Regions from separate parts of the Paludisphaera borealis genome, predicted to be linked through region 2. Evidence: riboswitches for the same ligand, from Rfam matches in the RefSeq annotation. Region 2 holds a riboswitch; the other holds the start of a gene.
The links. Region 2 has a riboswitch for cobalamin ahead of BSF38_RS24710 (DUF6580 family putative transport protein). Riboswitches for the same ligand answer to the same signal wherever they lie in the genome.
Positions count from the first base shown of each region.

Region 1: another riboswitch for cobalamin. It lies ahead of BSF38_RS12755 (hypothetical protein); the one in region 2 lies ahead of BSF38_RS24710 (DUF6580 family putative transport protein).

Region 1 is NZ_CP019082.1:3,301,858-3,309,034, reverse strand. Features, by position in the region: gene BSF38_RS12775 (hypothetical protein) at 1-71, opposite strand, end outside; gene BSF38_RS12770 (rhomboid family intramembrane serine protease) at 293-1,195, shown strand; gene BSF38_RS12765 (sugar phosphate isomerase/epimerase family protein) at 1,284-2,258, shown strand; gene BSF38_RS12760 (glycosyltransferase family 2 protein) at 2,255-3,298, shown strand; gene BSF38_RS12755 (hypothetical protein) at 3,371-4,258, opposite strand; cobalamin riboswitch at 4,559-4,747, opposite strand; gene BSF38_RS12750 (tetratricopeptide repeat protein) at 4,889-7,177, shown strand, end outside.
Region 2 is NZ_CP019082.1:6,386,833-6,394,009, forward strand. Features, by position in the region: partial or broken gene BSF38_RS32740 (ribonucleoside-diphosphate reductase subunit alpha) at 1-943, opposite strand, end outside; gene BSF38_RS24700 (uroporphyrinogen decarboxylase/cobalamine-independent methonine synthase family protein) at 1,103-2,134, opposite strand; gene metE (5-methyltetrahydropteroyltriglutamate--homocysteine S-methyltransferase) at 2,131-4,455, opposite strand; gene BSF38_RS24710 (DUF6580 family putative transport protein) at 4,506-5,075, opposite strand; cobalamin riboswitch at 5,190-5,389, opposite strand.

The sequences.
Region 1 (7,177 bases), 3.1 Mb from region 2:
TCGCGCAGCTCTTTCGGATCGTCGATCGCGTCGAAGATCACCAGGCGATAACGCGGCGGCGTGCTGGACATGGCCGGTCGATCTCCGCGACGACGACAACCCTACCGAGAGATCCAATCGTAGCACGCTCCCGGGTCGTTCGCCAATCGACTCGCCGAGCGGACCGGCCGGACGGCTGTGTCATGCGCGCGGCGGTCCTGGCATAATATCCGGGGTTTCCACCACGAGGACGGGCGCGGGTCGCTTCGGAGAGCGGGCGCGGTTCGCTTCGCGCGGCTCGAAGGACGATCCCTTGCGACAGATCGGCGCCCTGCCCCCGAATCTCGATCCCAAGGTCTTCGAGGACCACCTGCTCAGCCTCGGGGTGAAATCCCGGTTCGACCGGAACCCCGAGGGATGGGCCGTCTGGATCTTCAACGAGGACCACGTCGCCCGGGCCAAGCAAGAGCTTGACGCCTATCTGAGCCGGCCCGACGACCCGAAGTTCCGCGAATCGGCCCCGGCCGCCGAGGCGCGCCGCCGGCGCGAGAAGCAACTCGACCGCGAGTACCGCAAGAACGCCCGCGACGTCGCTGACGCGTGGTCCGGCGTCCGTTTCCGCCGCCGGCCGGCGACGATCACGATGGTCCTGATCGCCGTCGTGGTCTTCGTGCTCCAGCACAGCCAGCGATTCGGCCCCGAGGTGGTCGATCAGCTTGGTTTCTTCGCTTGGACCCAGGGCGAACCCGAACTTCGGCCCGATCATGCTCTGACCGACATCGTCCACGGCCAGGCCTGGCGGCTGGTCACGCCGATCTTCCTTCACTTCTCAATCCTCCACATCTTCTTCAATGTCTGGTGGATGCTGGTCCTCGGAACCGCGATCGAGCGCCAGCGCGGCACCTGGCGGCTGGTTGTCTTGATCCTGGTCACCGCCGTCCTCTCCAACCTGACCGAATTCGTGTACATGGAATGGTTCCTCCGCGACTCCCACCTGTTCGGCGGACTCTCGGGGGTGGTCTATGCACTCTTCGGCTACGTCTGGATGAAGGGCGAGTACCAGCCCGAGCAGGGGCTAAGCATCGATTCGAGAAACACGATGCTCATGATGGTCTGGCTGTTCGTCTGCATGACCGGGGCCGTCGGACCGATCGCCAACGCCGCGCACGTCGGGGGGCTGGTGGCGGGCGCCGCCTTGGGCTTGTTGCGTTTCTGATCGCTGGTGATTCCGCCGCCGATTGCGGTATCCTGGTGCCGTCGCGTCGTGGATCGCGCTCCGCTCGGCGTCTGTAGGGCCATCGACCATGAAACTGGGATTCGTCTCGGCCATCTTGCCGGAATTCTCGCTGGAACAGGTTCTCGGGTTCGCCCAGGAGGCGGGCTTCGCGAGTGTCGAGCTGATGTGCTGGCCGCCGGGCAAGGCCGAGCGGCGGTACGCGGGCGTCAGTCATCTCGACGTCACTGACCTGTCGCCCGCAGCGATCAAGAAGACCCACGACCTGCTCGAAAAGCACCAGGTCGAGATTTCCGGGCTCGGCTATTATCCCAACCCCCTCTCCCCCGATCGCGACGAGGCCGACACGGCCGCCGCGCACCTGCGGCACGTGATCGACGCCGCCGCGGCGCTCGGCGTCGGCCGGGTCAACTCGTTCGTCGGCCGCGATTACACCAAGTCGGTCGACGACAACTGGCCGAGGTTCCTCGAAGTCTGGCGGCCGCTGATGGCCCACGCCGACGCCCGCAACGTGAAAGTCGGCATCGAGAACTGCCCGATGTCGTTCGGCGCGGACGAGTGGCCCGGCGGCAAGAACCTGGCGACCAGCCCGGCGATCTGGCGGCGGATGTTCCACGACATCCCGAGCCCCAACTTCGGGCTCAATTTCGACCCCTCGCACTTCGTCCTTCAGCACATGGACTACGTCGCGCCGCTGGCCGAGTTCCGCGACCGGATCTTCCATGCCCACGCCAAGGACGTCCGGATCGACCGCAAGGGCCTCGACGAGCACGGCGTGTTCGCCTATCCCAAGCTCTGGCACTCGCCCAAGCTTCCCGGCCAGGGGGACGTCCGCTGGGGCGCGTTCCTCGGGGCGCTCGCCGACGCCCGATACGACGGCCATCTCGCCATCGAGGTCGAGGATCGGGCGTTCGAGGGATCGCTGGAGAAGCGGCTCGATTCGCTGATCGTCAGCCGTCGGTTCCTGGAACAGTTCATCATCGGAAACCGCCCGAGCGCCGCCGTGTCGGCCTATCGGACCATCGGAAACGACGCCGGCTCATGACTTCCTCGCAGCCCCCCGAAAGCCCCTCGACGTCGAACGGCTCGAAGGTCGATCTGTCGGTCTTGATCCCGGTTTACAACGAGGTCGACAACGTCGGCCCGCTCCACGAGGAGCTGGACGCCGTGCTCCGGCCGACGTCGCGGCGGTACGAGCTGATCTTCGTCGACGACGGCTCGACCGACGGAACCGTCGCCGCGCTTGAGGCGATCCAGGCGCGCGATCCCGAGCACGTCCGCGCGGCGTTCCTCTGGCGCAACTGCGGCCAGACCGCCGCGCTCTCGGCGGCGCTCGACCTCGCCCAGGGGGACGTCCTGGTGCCGATGGACGGCGACCGTCAGAACGACCCCGCCGACATCCCCAAGCTGCTGGAGACCCTCGAAAAAGGCTACGACGTCGTCTCCGGCTGGCGGCGCAACCGCCAGGACGCGTTCGTCAGCCGCAAGATCCCCTCGAAGATCGCCAACCGCCTGGTGGCCCGGATCTCGGGCGTTCCGCTCCACGATTTCGGCTGCACCATGAAGGCCTACCGGCGTCGCGTGTTGGCCGGGGTGCGGCTCTACGGCGAGATGCACCGGTTCATCCCGATCTTCGCGGCCTGGCAAGGGGCGCGCGTCACCGAGCAGGTGGTCAACCACCGCGCCCGGACCGCCGGCAAGACGAAGTACGGACTTGGCCGGACGTTCAACGTCGTCCTCGACCTGATCTTGATCCGGTTCCTTCAGAAGTATTCCCAGCGGCCGATCCACTTCTTCGGCCGGTTCGGCCTGTGGTCGTTCGCGCTGGGGATCGGCTGCTGCTTTGCGATGGTTTACTACAAGTACGTCTTCCCATGGCCGGCCTCGCTGTGGTGGTCCGGCCTGGCGTCCAAGACGTTTATCGAGACCCCCCTGCCCTCGCTGGCCGTCATGTTCTTTCTGGCCGGCGGCATGAGCATCCTGCTGGGCGTCCAGTCGGAGCTGATCATGCGGACGTACTACGAGTCGCAGTCCAAGACGACGTACCTGCTTCGAGAAGTCCGACAAGGCGAACAGCCAGAGTAAGCCGGGGCGCCGGCCCCCTCGGAATATCGGATTTCGAGGGGATCGACGCTTGATCTCGGGGCCGTGCTCAGCTCACGCGGCGAGTCGGCCGGACCTGGCGGAGCGGGCGCGGACCGCCGCCGCCGCGATGGCGATTCCGCAGAACCCGAGTGCGAAGCTCGACGGCTCCGGCACGGCCGCCACCGGCGCGTTCGCCGCATGGATCACTCCCACGCCGCTGAGATCGAAGCCGGACGACCCGAACGGGGTCTTGAACGGGTCGTTGATCAGGTTGCCCAGCGAATCACGGCTGCCGTACCGGGGATCGATCGAACCGACGACGTCGGTGATTCGTACGAACGACACGTGGTCGACGTCGAGCAGCGGGGAGACGCCGACGAGGTCGTCCAGATCGAAGCCCGTGCCGTAGCCGGCGATGTACTTGCCGGCGAGGTTATGCAGGTTGCTCGCGTCCAGGAGCCCGAAGCCGCCGACCTGGGTGTCGGTCTGCGTCAGCGAGATCGACGGGAACCGGAAGAAGTTCACGCCGTCGGACGAGACGTCGACGAACGCCAGTTCGAGAAACGCCATGCCCGCTCCGCCCGAAAGGAAACCGTTCTCGAAGACCGCGAAATCGGCCCCCGCGCCGTTGGTGATCGGCCGGTCGAAGCCCAGAGTGATCGAGCCGCCGTCGCCGAGCGAGAGCACGCTATAGGTCGAGTCGCCCGTGCGCGGGCCGAGAATGTTGGACGGCGACCCGAACGTGACGAGCGGGCTGTTGGGATTGGTGATGTCTTGAGGCCCCGGATCGAATGAGACCACCGACGACGCCCACTCAGTGAACAGCGGACTCGACGCCGGAATTCCGAGCGAGCCAGGCTGCCCCACCTGCGGGTCGAAGCCCGCCCGGGCCGTCGACGACGAGACGACGAGAACCAAGCCGCCGGCCAGCACCTTGAAGAAGCGTGAAGCCAATCGCATGCAATTTCCTTTCAATAAGAACCGAATGGGAACAAAACGCGTCTTCAGGGCGCGGAAAGTCCCCGCCTCGCATCCCCTTCGCGTGACTTCGAAGGGGCCGAGCGTATCGGACGTCGGGACGTCGCGGCGAACCGTGCGCGGTGGGCGCGACGGATCGCGACCGCGAGCGAGTCAGGAGGCGAAGGAGTGGACCTTTCCGGGGCCTTGGGACGCGGCCTCACGAAAAGAAAAAGGCGATGGCGCGCAGCGTTCGGGAACGCATGGCGGTCCGCCCCCCGTGATGCTTGAGGCCGAAGCATCGAATGGGTCATTCGTCAGGCCGTATTCTGGCTCGCGAGTCGAACGGTCGCCGGACGCCTTCCCGCGAGCCGTGGCTCGCAGTGGCTTTTCGTCCGGAGACCTTCTCGCTTACAGCGGCGGTCCCGCGCCGGAATTTCACCGGCTTCCTGTCCAGCGGTTGGGCTGGACGCCTGTCGAATGTAAGCGGGACTATAACGTCGACCACCGCCCCCACGCAAGGCAAGAACGGTCGCCGGCGATTTCGCGGCGGACCCGCCGGTCGGCAAGTCGCGGTGCCATCGTTGGCGGCATTCTGGTAACGTGAGGGAACAGATCGAGGAGGGAGGATTCATGGGCTACGTGATTCTGTTCCTGGCGGCGAGTCTCGCAGGTCAGGCGCCCGGGGCGACCGACACGTCGAGCGACCTGGACGCCGCGCGACGGCTCTTGCAGAACGGCCGCTACGCCGAGGCCGAAGAGGCGTTCGACGCCGTGGCGGCCGGCGCGAAGAAACGGCCCGGCGGGCCGACGCCCGAATTCGAGCGCGCTCTTGCGCTGGGCAGGGCCGAAAGCCTGGTCGGCCAGGGCGAGTACGACAAGGCCGTGAAGGAACTGGAGCCGATCGCGGCCAAGGACCCCAAATCGCCTATAGCCGCCGCCCGGCTCGCCGAGATCGCGTTCAACCGAGGCGACTGGGAGAAGGCCGACGCCTGGGTCGCCAAGGCCCTCGCCGCTGCTCCCGACGACCTGTCCGCCCGCTGGACCGCCGTCCGGCTCCTCGACGCCCGCGGCGAGCTTGAGAAAGCTGTCGCCGCCTGCAAGTGGTTCGTCGACCATTTCAACGCCCACAACGCCGAGCTGGTGAAAGACGCCGAGGGGCTGGTCCTGATCGGCCAGGCGGCCGAGCGCTACTACCGCGCCACGGCCCGGGGCGAAGACCTGAGCGACGCGCTCAACGACGTGATCAACGAGATCTACGAGGCCGCCTTCAAGGCCGACTCGAATTGCTGGAAGGCCCCGTGGCTGGAAGGCCGGCTGTTCCTCGCCGGCTACAATGAGCGCGCCGCGAGCAAGGAGTTGGCGCGGGCGCAGCAGATCAACCCGCTGTCGCCCGAGGTGCTGGTGACGCTCGGCCAGGCCGATCTTCAAGGCTATCGGCTGGCCGCCGGCCGGTCGAAGGCCGAGCGGGCGCTGGCGGTGAACCCCCACTACGGCCCGGCCCACGTTCTGCTGGCCGACCTGAACATCTCCGACGAGCGGTTCGCCGACGCCCTGGCCGCGGCGCAGAAGGCCGTCGTCGCCAACCCGCGCGACGAGGACGCCCTGGCCCGCGTCGCCGCCGCCTGCCGACTCCGGGTCGATCCCGCCGGGGCCGCCGCCGCCGAGTTCTCGGTCCTCATGAACAACCCCCGGCCCGCGAACTTCTACGCCGCCCTCGGCGAACGGCTCGCCGACCGTCGCAAGTACTTCACCGCCGAGCGCGCGTTTCTGCTCGCCGCCCAGGCCGACCCCAGCCGCGCCGACGCCCCCATCGGCCTGGGGATGCTCTACATGCAGATCGGCCGCGAGGACGAGGCTGGCAGCCTCTTCGAATCGGCGTTCGCCGCCGATCCGTTCAACGTCCGGGCCGACAACATGCGTCGCGTGCTCAAGCACATGGCGACCTATCAGCCCTACGAAACCAAGCACTTCACCGTCACGTACGACCCGACCCAGGATTCGCTCCTGGCCAGCTACCTCGGCCGCTATCTCGAATCGGTCTTCGCCGAGCTGTCCGACGGATTCGGCTACGCGCCGCCGGGCAAGACCAAGATCGAGATCATGAAGAACCACCAGTGGTTCAGCGGCCGGACGATCGGCCTGCCGTTCATCCCGACCGTTGGCGCCTGCACCGGCAAGGTCGTCGCCATGGCGAGCCCGAAGGCCACCAACAAGCCGTACAACTGGGCTCGGGTGATCAAGCACGAAGTCGTTCACGTGATCACCCTTCAGCAGACCGAGTTCAACATCCCCCACTGGTACACCGAGGCCCTGGCCGTCGAGAGCGAGGGAGGCCCCCGGCCCCAGGAGTGGAACAAGATGCTCCTCGACCGCGTCCCCAGCCGGTCGAAGCTGTTGAACCTCGACACGATCAACCTCGGCTTCATCCGTCCCAACGAGCCCGACGACCGCCAAATGGCCTACTGTCAGGCGCAGCTTTACGCTCGCTACATGGCCAAGCGGTTCGGCGCCGACGCCCAGATCAAGATGCTCGCCGCCTACCGCCGCGGCTTGACGACCGAACGCGCGATCGACGAGTGCTTCCACGTCGACAAGGCCGATTTCGAGAAAGCCTACCTGGCGTATCTCGACGAGGTCGTCCAGACGATCCGGACCCGCGTCGACCAGGAGAAGCCGGTCAAGTTCTCGGAGCTGGAACGGCAGCTCAAGGCGAAGCCCGACGACCCCGACCTGAACGCCCGGATGGCCTACGAGCACTACGCGCGCCGCGACCTCAAGGCGGCCCGCCCGCTGGCCGACAAGGCCCTGAAGCTGAAGCCGAACCACCCGCTGGCCAGCTACGTGAAAGCTCGCTTGATGATGTCGATCGGCGACGACGACGCCGCACTGGCCTTGATCGAACCGGCTCTCGACTCCAAG
Region 2 (7,177 bases):
CGGGCTTCGTCGCCCGCGTTGTCCTTCAGTTCGAGGAACTCCTCGATGTCGGCGTGCCAGGTCTCCAGGTAGACAGCACACGCCCCTTTCCTCCGCCCCCCTGATTGACTGCGGCGACGGAGGAATCAAGCGTCTTCAACCAGGGGACGATGCCGTTGCTGTGCCCGTTCGTCCCGCGAATGAGCGAACCTCGCGAGCGGATTCGGTGATAAGCCAGCCCGATCCCTCCCGCGTATTTCGAGAGTCGGGCGACGTCGGCGTATCGGGCGTAGATGTCTTCGAGGTCGTCGCCCGGCGAGTCGAGCAGGTAACAGGAGGACATCTGCGATCGGGGCGTCCCCGAGTTGAACAAGGTCGGAGAGCTGGGCAGGTAGCGGTGAGCCGCCATGAGTTCGAAGAGGCTGAGAGCGTCGTTGACGCTCGTCGAGAGGCCGCAGGCGACCCGCAGGAAGAAGTAGGAGGGCGTCTCGGTCACGTCGCGGGCGACCGGATGGCGTAGCAAGTAGCGGTCGTAGACCGTGCGGAGCCCGAAGTACTCGAAGAGGTCGCACGATCGGTCTGCGGCCGAGTTCAGCTTCCGGGCGTTCGAGGCGACGAAACGAGCCGTCTCGGTAGAGACGAGGCCGAGGCGATGACCCACCGCGACCGACTGGGAGAAGGAATGGATGTCCTGGTTCCTTACCTCCTTGTCGATGTAGCGGTCCAAGAGCCGCGCCGCCAATTGAGAGTATTCGGGCTCCTCGGCGATAAGGGACGCGGCGGTCTGGATCGAGAGCCGGTCGAGCTCGCGCGTCGTGGCCCCGTCGAAGAGGCCGCCGATCGTCTTCACCGCAATCCGCATGATGTCCACATGAGGGAGACCGCCTACCGAGCGCTGCACCGCCCGGACGATCTTGTTGACGTCGACCGGTTCGAGCCCGCCGTTGCGCTTTCGCACGTGCATGCCCGACTCGGCGACCGCCGCCGATTGCGCAGGCGGTTTCACCGTGTGAGGCGATGTGCCGTTCTCGGGAGCGACGACCAGAGGTTCTACGGACATGATATCTAAAGCCCCGTGCGATTGAGCGTCAGGAATAGGAACGACTACGACTCGCGCTTCGCTTCAGGGCAAGCCGGCAGACGATCGTGCAGCGGCGTACGAACGGATCGAGTCGCCGGCCCGTTGGGCGAGGGTGAAAGAACTATCGGTATCGGAGGTCGACGAGAGCCCGAGACCGCACGTCGCGGTGACCAGCGACTGCGACACGACGGCCGCCGGATCTCCGAGTAAGGATGCAAGGGCCAGCCAGCGCGATTCCATCGATTCGACGGTCATGGACGACGGGCCGGTCGGTGCGAGGCCGAAAGCCAAACGGCCCCCGCGAGCCAGAATGCCGCGGGCGAGGGAGTAGAAGTCGTCCGCGATCGGGAGATGTGCGTCGAAGGACAGTAGATCGAGGTCGATGTCCTCGAACGCGGCTGAGGGCAGAGTGGCGCAGCAGTGGATGCCGACGGCCGCGCCTTCGCGACGGGCGGCAGCCAGGACGCGTCGCAATGCCGAGGCGACCGCAGGGGCTGCGGGGCTCATACCGTCGACGAGGGAGAGCGCCGGCTCGTCGAGCACGAACACCACGAGCAGCCCGAGGTCGCGGAGCCGCCGCACCTGCCAGGCGGCTTGGCGTTCGAGGAAACCGGCGAGGCGACCTAACCAGCCGGGAATCCGCGAGACCGGCCCTCCGTCCAGGTAGAAGCAGTGAGCGAGCGTCGCAGGGCCCTCCAACTGCGCCTTCACGGCCCGCGCTGCGGGGAACCGGCCCGATCGGATCGCCCGCTCCAGCGCGAAGAAACCTGCCGCGGTCTCCGGGATGAGCCCCGAGTTGCCGCCGTCGAGCGCAGCCGCGAACAACGGCCCCGCGCCGGGACGTACCGTCCAGCAATAGGGCCGGGAGATCGGTTCGAGGTACTGCACGAGCCTCCCCATGCCTTGCCCTATCACGCCCTCCCCCGCCGTACGGCGGGGGAGTTGAGGCCAGAATGGCAGTTCCGGGCAGGACTTGGCGACAAACTCGACCGCCTCGTCGGCGTCGAGGAAAGGAAGGCTGCCGACCCCGGTCGTGCACCCCGGGGACAAACGAGTCCATGAGGACGATGTCATGTCGGGCCTCGCTCCGTCGCGATGGCTTCAACTAGGCGAAGACGCACGACCCGTGCGGCCTCCACCAGCGTGGCCAAGGCGGGTTTGACCTCTTCCCACCGGCGGGTCTTCAGCCCGCAGTCGGGGTTCACCCAGAGCTGCTCCGGCGAGAGCACCGCGAGCGCCTTGCCGAGCAGATGCTCGACGTCCTCCCGCGTCGGGATGCGCGGCGAGTGGATGTCGTACACCCCCGGCCCGATCTCGTTCGGGTAGCGGAACTCCCCGAACGCCCCGAGCAGCTCCATCTGCGACCGCGACGTCTCGATCGAGATCACGTCGGCGTCGAGAGCGGCGATCGAGTCGATGATGTCGTTAAACTCGCAGTAACACATGTGAGTGTGGATCTGCGTCTCGTCGCGGACCCCGGCCGAGGCGAGTCGGAAGGCGTCGACCGCCCATCGCAGATATTCGGCCCAATCGTCGCGGCGGAGGGGGAGTCCCTCCCGCAATGCGGGCTCGTCGATCTGGATCACACAGATCCCGGCATCCTCAAGATCGGCGACCTCGTCCCGGATGGCCAGGGCGATCTGACGGCATGTCTCGCTACGAGGCTGGTCGTCCCGGACGAACGACCACTGGAGGATCGTCACGGGCCCGGTCAGCATGCCCTTCATCGGGCGCTCGGTCAGGGACTGGGCGTATCGAGTCCACTCGACGGTCATCGGGCCGCGCCGAGCGACGTCGCCGAAGATGATCGGCGGCTTGACGCAGCGCGAGCCGTAGCTCTGCACCCAGCCGTTCGCCGTGAAGGCGAAGCCTTCCAGGTTCTCGCCGAAGTACTCCACCATGTCATTCCGCTCGAACTCGCCGTGCACCAGCACGTCGAGCCCAACCTCCTCCTGCCAGCGGACGGCCTCGGCGGTCTTCTCCTTGAGGAAGGCGTCGTACTCGTCGGCCCGCAGTTTCCCCGCGCGGAACGAGGCCCGGGCCTTGCGGACGTCCTCCGTCTGCGGGAACGAGCCGATCGTGGTCGTCGGCAGCAGGGGCAAAGGCGTGCGCCCGCGCTGGGCCACCCGCCGCGTCGGATATGGATGGGCCCGGACGAGCTGGTCGGGCGCGATCGCCGCCATCCGGCGACGGACGATCGTAGAGCGGACCCGAGGCGACTCGCTGCGACCCTTCAGCGCGGCCCGATTCTCCGCGAGACTCTCGACGATCGACGGCAAGCCCTCCGACGCGCCGCGGGCCAGCAGGGCGACCTCGTCGAGCTTCTGGCGGGCGAACGCGAGCCACCTCTTCAACTCCGGCTCTAGATTCGATTCGCAATCCAGGTCGAACGGGACGTGGAGCAGGGAACAGGACGGGGCGATCATGATGCGATCAGAGCCTAGCCGTGCGGCCGCCGCCTCGGCCACCCCCCAGGCTCGGGTCAGGTCCGTCTTCCACACGTTTCGACCGTCGATCAGTCCGAGTGAGAGCGACTGCTCCGGACGGAGCAGCGGCAGCGCGTGCCAGAGCTGATCCGGGGCGCGGACGAGGTCCAGGTGCACCGCCTTCACAGGCAGGCGGAGCACTGCGGGAAGGGCCTCGCCGAGGTCGCCGAAATAGGTCGCGAGCAGGATATTCGTCGCCCCCGCCGCGCCCGCCAGCCGCGAATAGATCTCCTCCAGGGTGGGGAGAGCCCGCGCGGAGGCGTCGGTCGTCAGGCATGGCTCGTCGATCTGGACCCACGCGGCCCCCGCCGCGGCGAGCGCGCCCAGGATCGCCTCGTAGACCGGAAGCAGCCGAGGCCAGAGCGTGATCGGATCGAAGTCCTTCCCCTTGGCCTTGGCCAGCAGGAGGAACGAGACAGGGCCGAGCAGGACCGGCCTGGTCAGAACGCCGAGCGCCTTCGCCTCGACGAACTCGTCGACCGGTTTGGTCGAGCCGAGGGCGAATTCCTGGCGCGGATCGATCTCGGGCACGAGGTAATGGTAGTTCGTGTCGAACCACTTGGTCATCTCGAGGGCCGCCGCCCCGGCGCGCCCGCCTTCGTAGGCGATCCCCCGCGCCATCGCGAAGTAGCGTTCGGGACCCGCCGGCAAGTGGGCGAATCGGTCGGGGACCACCCCGAACATGACCGCCGCGTCGAGGACGTGGTCGTAGAGGGAGAAATCGTTGCTGGGGACGTGGGTGATCCCCGCCGTTCGCTGAAGCTTCCAGTGGTCCGCGCGGAGCCGCCGCGCGACCGTTTCCAGCTCGTCGCCGCTCGACCGGTTCGACCAGAACCGCTCGAGGGGCTTCTTCAACTCGCGTTGCGCGCCCATCCGGGGGAAACCGAGGTTCGTCGCCGTCGTCATCATTCAAGCTCCTAGATTCGAGTGTCGTACGAAGAAAGGCTGCCGGCCGGAGATCATGCGAGGATAGGAATCGCTCGTTCTCTCAATGCAGGGAACCTGCCCTCGGCGACGGCGAGCGTCCCGAATAGGAGGGTTGCGTCTCCCAGAAGCGTGTAACCGAAGAAAGGTATGGCCGAGGCATAGCAGTCCCTCATGCCGGCCAGCGTCCTGGGATAGAAGTAGACCCAGCATGCGGCATTCGTGATCAGGAAGAAGAGGAACGCGCCGAGCAGTGTTGCACCGGCGATCGGGAGGGGCCGTCGGCGCAGAAGGAGCCACAGACCGAGGGTGACTTCCAGCAGGAAGCAGCCGTAGACGACCTCTGTCAGGGCATGAAACTGGAAGCCGAGGGCGAGGTCGCTCAGGGCCATCGAAGCGAGGGGCAATAGGAAAGCCGCGCGGCGATCGGCGAAGCAGGCGCCGCCGAAGAGGGCGCTCGCGCAGACGGGCGTGAAGTTCGGCGGATGGGGAAGGAGTCTGGCGGCCATGACCGCCAAAACGGCGGCGGCCACGAAGACGGGACGGATGGGTGCCGCGTGGCGCGAGCGAATACCCGCGCATTCGCGTTCGAACGAGGAATCCAAGGGTAAGGTCCTTCCTGCCGGTCCGGGCAGATGGAGGTGTCGGACCGTGAACGCAGGAGGGTTCCGCACGTGCGGATGAAGCCTGACCTGCCGCGTACCCGGGTCCGGGGCACCATTGGCGTCGCACGACGGGCAGGTCTTCTGACTTACGGCTACGATCGATCCCCGAGCGGCCTTCCCGCGACGCACGCGTCGCAGTGGCTATGTGGCCGGGTCTCTCGCCGAATACAGCAGCGGCCCTGCGCCGGATTCTCACCGGCTTCCCTTTTCATCCTCCCGCCGACGCGGGAGGAACCCGTCGATGTCCGGAAGCATACCCCATTTTTTGTGCCCCGGCCAGGCGACTCGCAGAAAAGATCACCCCATTACATCGGGCCATCCAACTCAATCCAGCGGCGTGAAGCACCGTTTGACGCGGGGTTGCCGAGACGTTGCGGCATCACTCCAGCCGCCGAGTGGCCCTGCGTGCATGATCTTGACAACCCCTAATTCATCAAGCCTTGGGAACCCGTGAAACCTCCCGTTTCGACGATTGACGTAGCACCTTGTTTCGCAGAAATGTCAATACCAAGCATGGAACTTCCTCTACGTTGTTCTCGCCACAACTGCTTCCCCGCACATTTTGCAGGCTCAACGCCTGAGATCGTAGGCCATGGTCTTGAATGAGCCGATGACGAGCCATCGTCGTCGCGGCAGATCGACCGCCAGACAAGCTGTTTGTCGTGAGGAATCAGCCACCAACGGGCATCCGAGATGCCCACACGTCAGAGTGCGTGAAGACCTCGCGGATGCTGTACTCGCGCCGGCCGAAGTCCACGGGCGATCGAGCAAGTTATGGGCGGCGAACCCACGTCCAGCATCGCCAACGTCGGTCCCGTGGGGCATGCTATGTGCTGTTCAGCCCAAGCTGCGACGTCGAAGGAATTGCAGCCCACAGACCCCTCCCGCCCGCGAAAGTCGGTGAGGTAGGACGATGGATCGTACTTGATTTTAAGCAACCGTCGAAGGTCGTCACCTATAGGGCTGCGCCCGCTCGCGAATCCAGATCCACCCGGCATGCGGCCGCAAGGGCCGTGATCGAATGCGGCCTGACCGCCGCTGTCGAACTTGTGATCGCCGTCTGAGTTCACAGGTCCTGTCGTCGCGCCCCGCGGAGGAGGTTGGAGTTCTCAGCCTACTCGGCGTTTGCCGGCGGCTTGCTCGGGCGATTAACATTAATTAGGGCGGCCCGGACCGCCTCGGGTCGTTCTCGCATCGCCCGCGGATCACCTCGGGAGAACGCAGCGATACATCGGCCTCGGCTCGACCGGAGTCGGCCTGACGAGAGTCGGCGGCCTCGGGTCAATTTGCTCTCAACCAGCGGATTGAAGGTCCAAGTCCCTTGGGGCCATATCCAATTCGAGTCGACTCAGGCCGACGATGTCCTTCGAAACCGGTCTTTTCTCGGCCCGAGCCCTCGACGTCCGTTTGATCGTCCGAATCCGTCTTGACGTCAAGACTCGAAGGATTCCGACTCAATGAGGCTACGGGGTTGGGCAAAGCCTTCGATTACGAGGTCGGCCTTCAGTCCACCGGTTCGTGGGATCGGACGGACTTGGCTCCTCGCGAGGAACCGACAGCCAGTAGCAGACCCGGCGACTCCGTACGGACGAGACGACCTGAGCGTTTTCAGAGGAACGCAGAAACTGCGGCGGTAGAGCGACGCGGCCCAGGTCGACGGGTAGTGTGATCGTCTAACATCCGGTCGCATCCAACGTGATTCGCCTCGTGTCGAGTTGGACGACGCAAAGGCTCGATTGCCATTGAGTGCGACGGCGTACGTCAAGTGAGAGCATAGTAGGTCGTGGAAGTCGTACTCCCGACCGATCACCTCGCGATAAAGACAACCGCGCGTTCCAGCTCGGCGCGGATCATGGTCGCTCTTCGGTCGTAGGCCGGAAGGAAGACGGGCGCAGCAGAGGCTACGTCCTCCTCGTCGAGACGCCGGGCGGCCACGAAGTCCTTCGGCCGGGGCAACGTCGCCGCGTCGCCGAACTTTGTGTTGCAAGGCGTGACAGCTATAGTAGGCGTGGAGGCCGTCGAGACGAACGATTCGGGTCCGG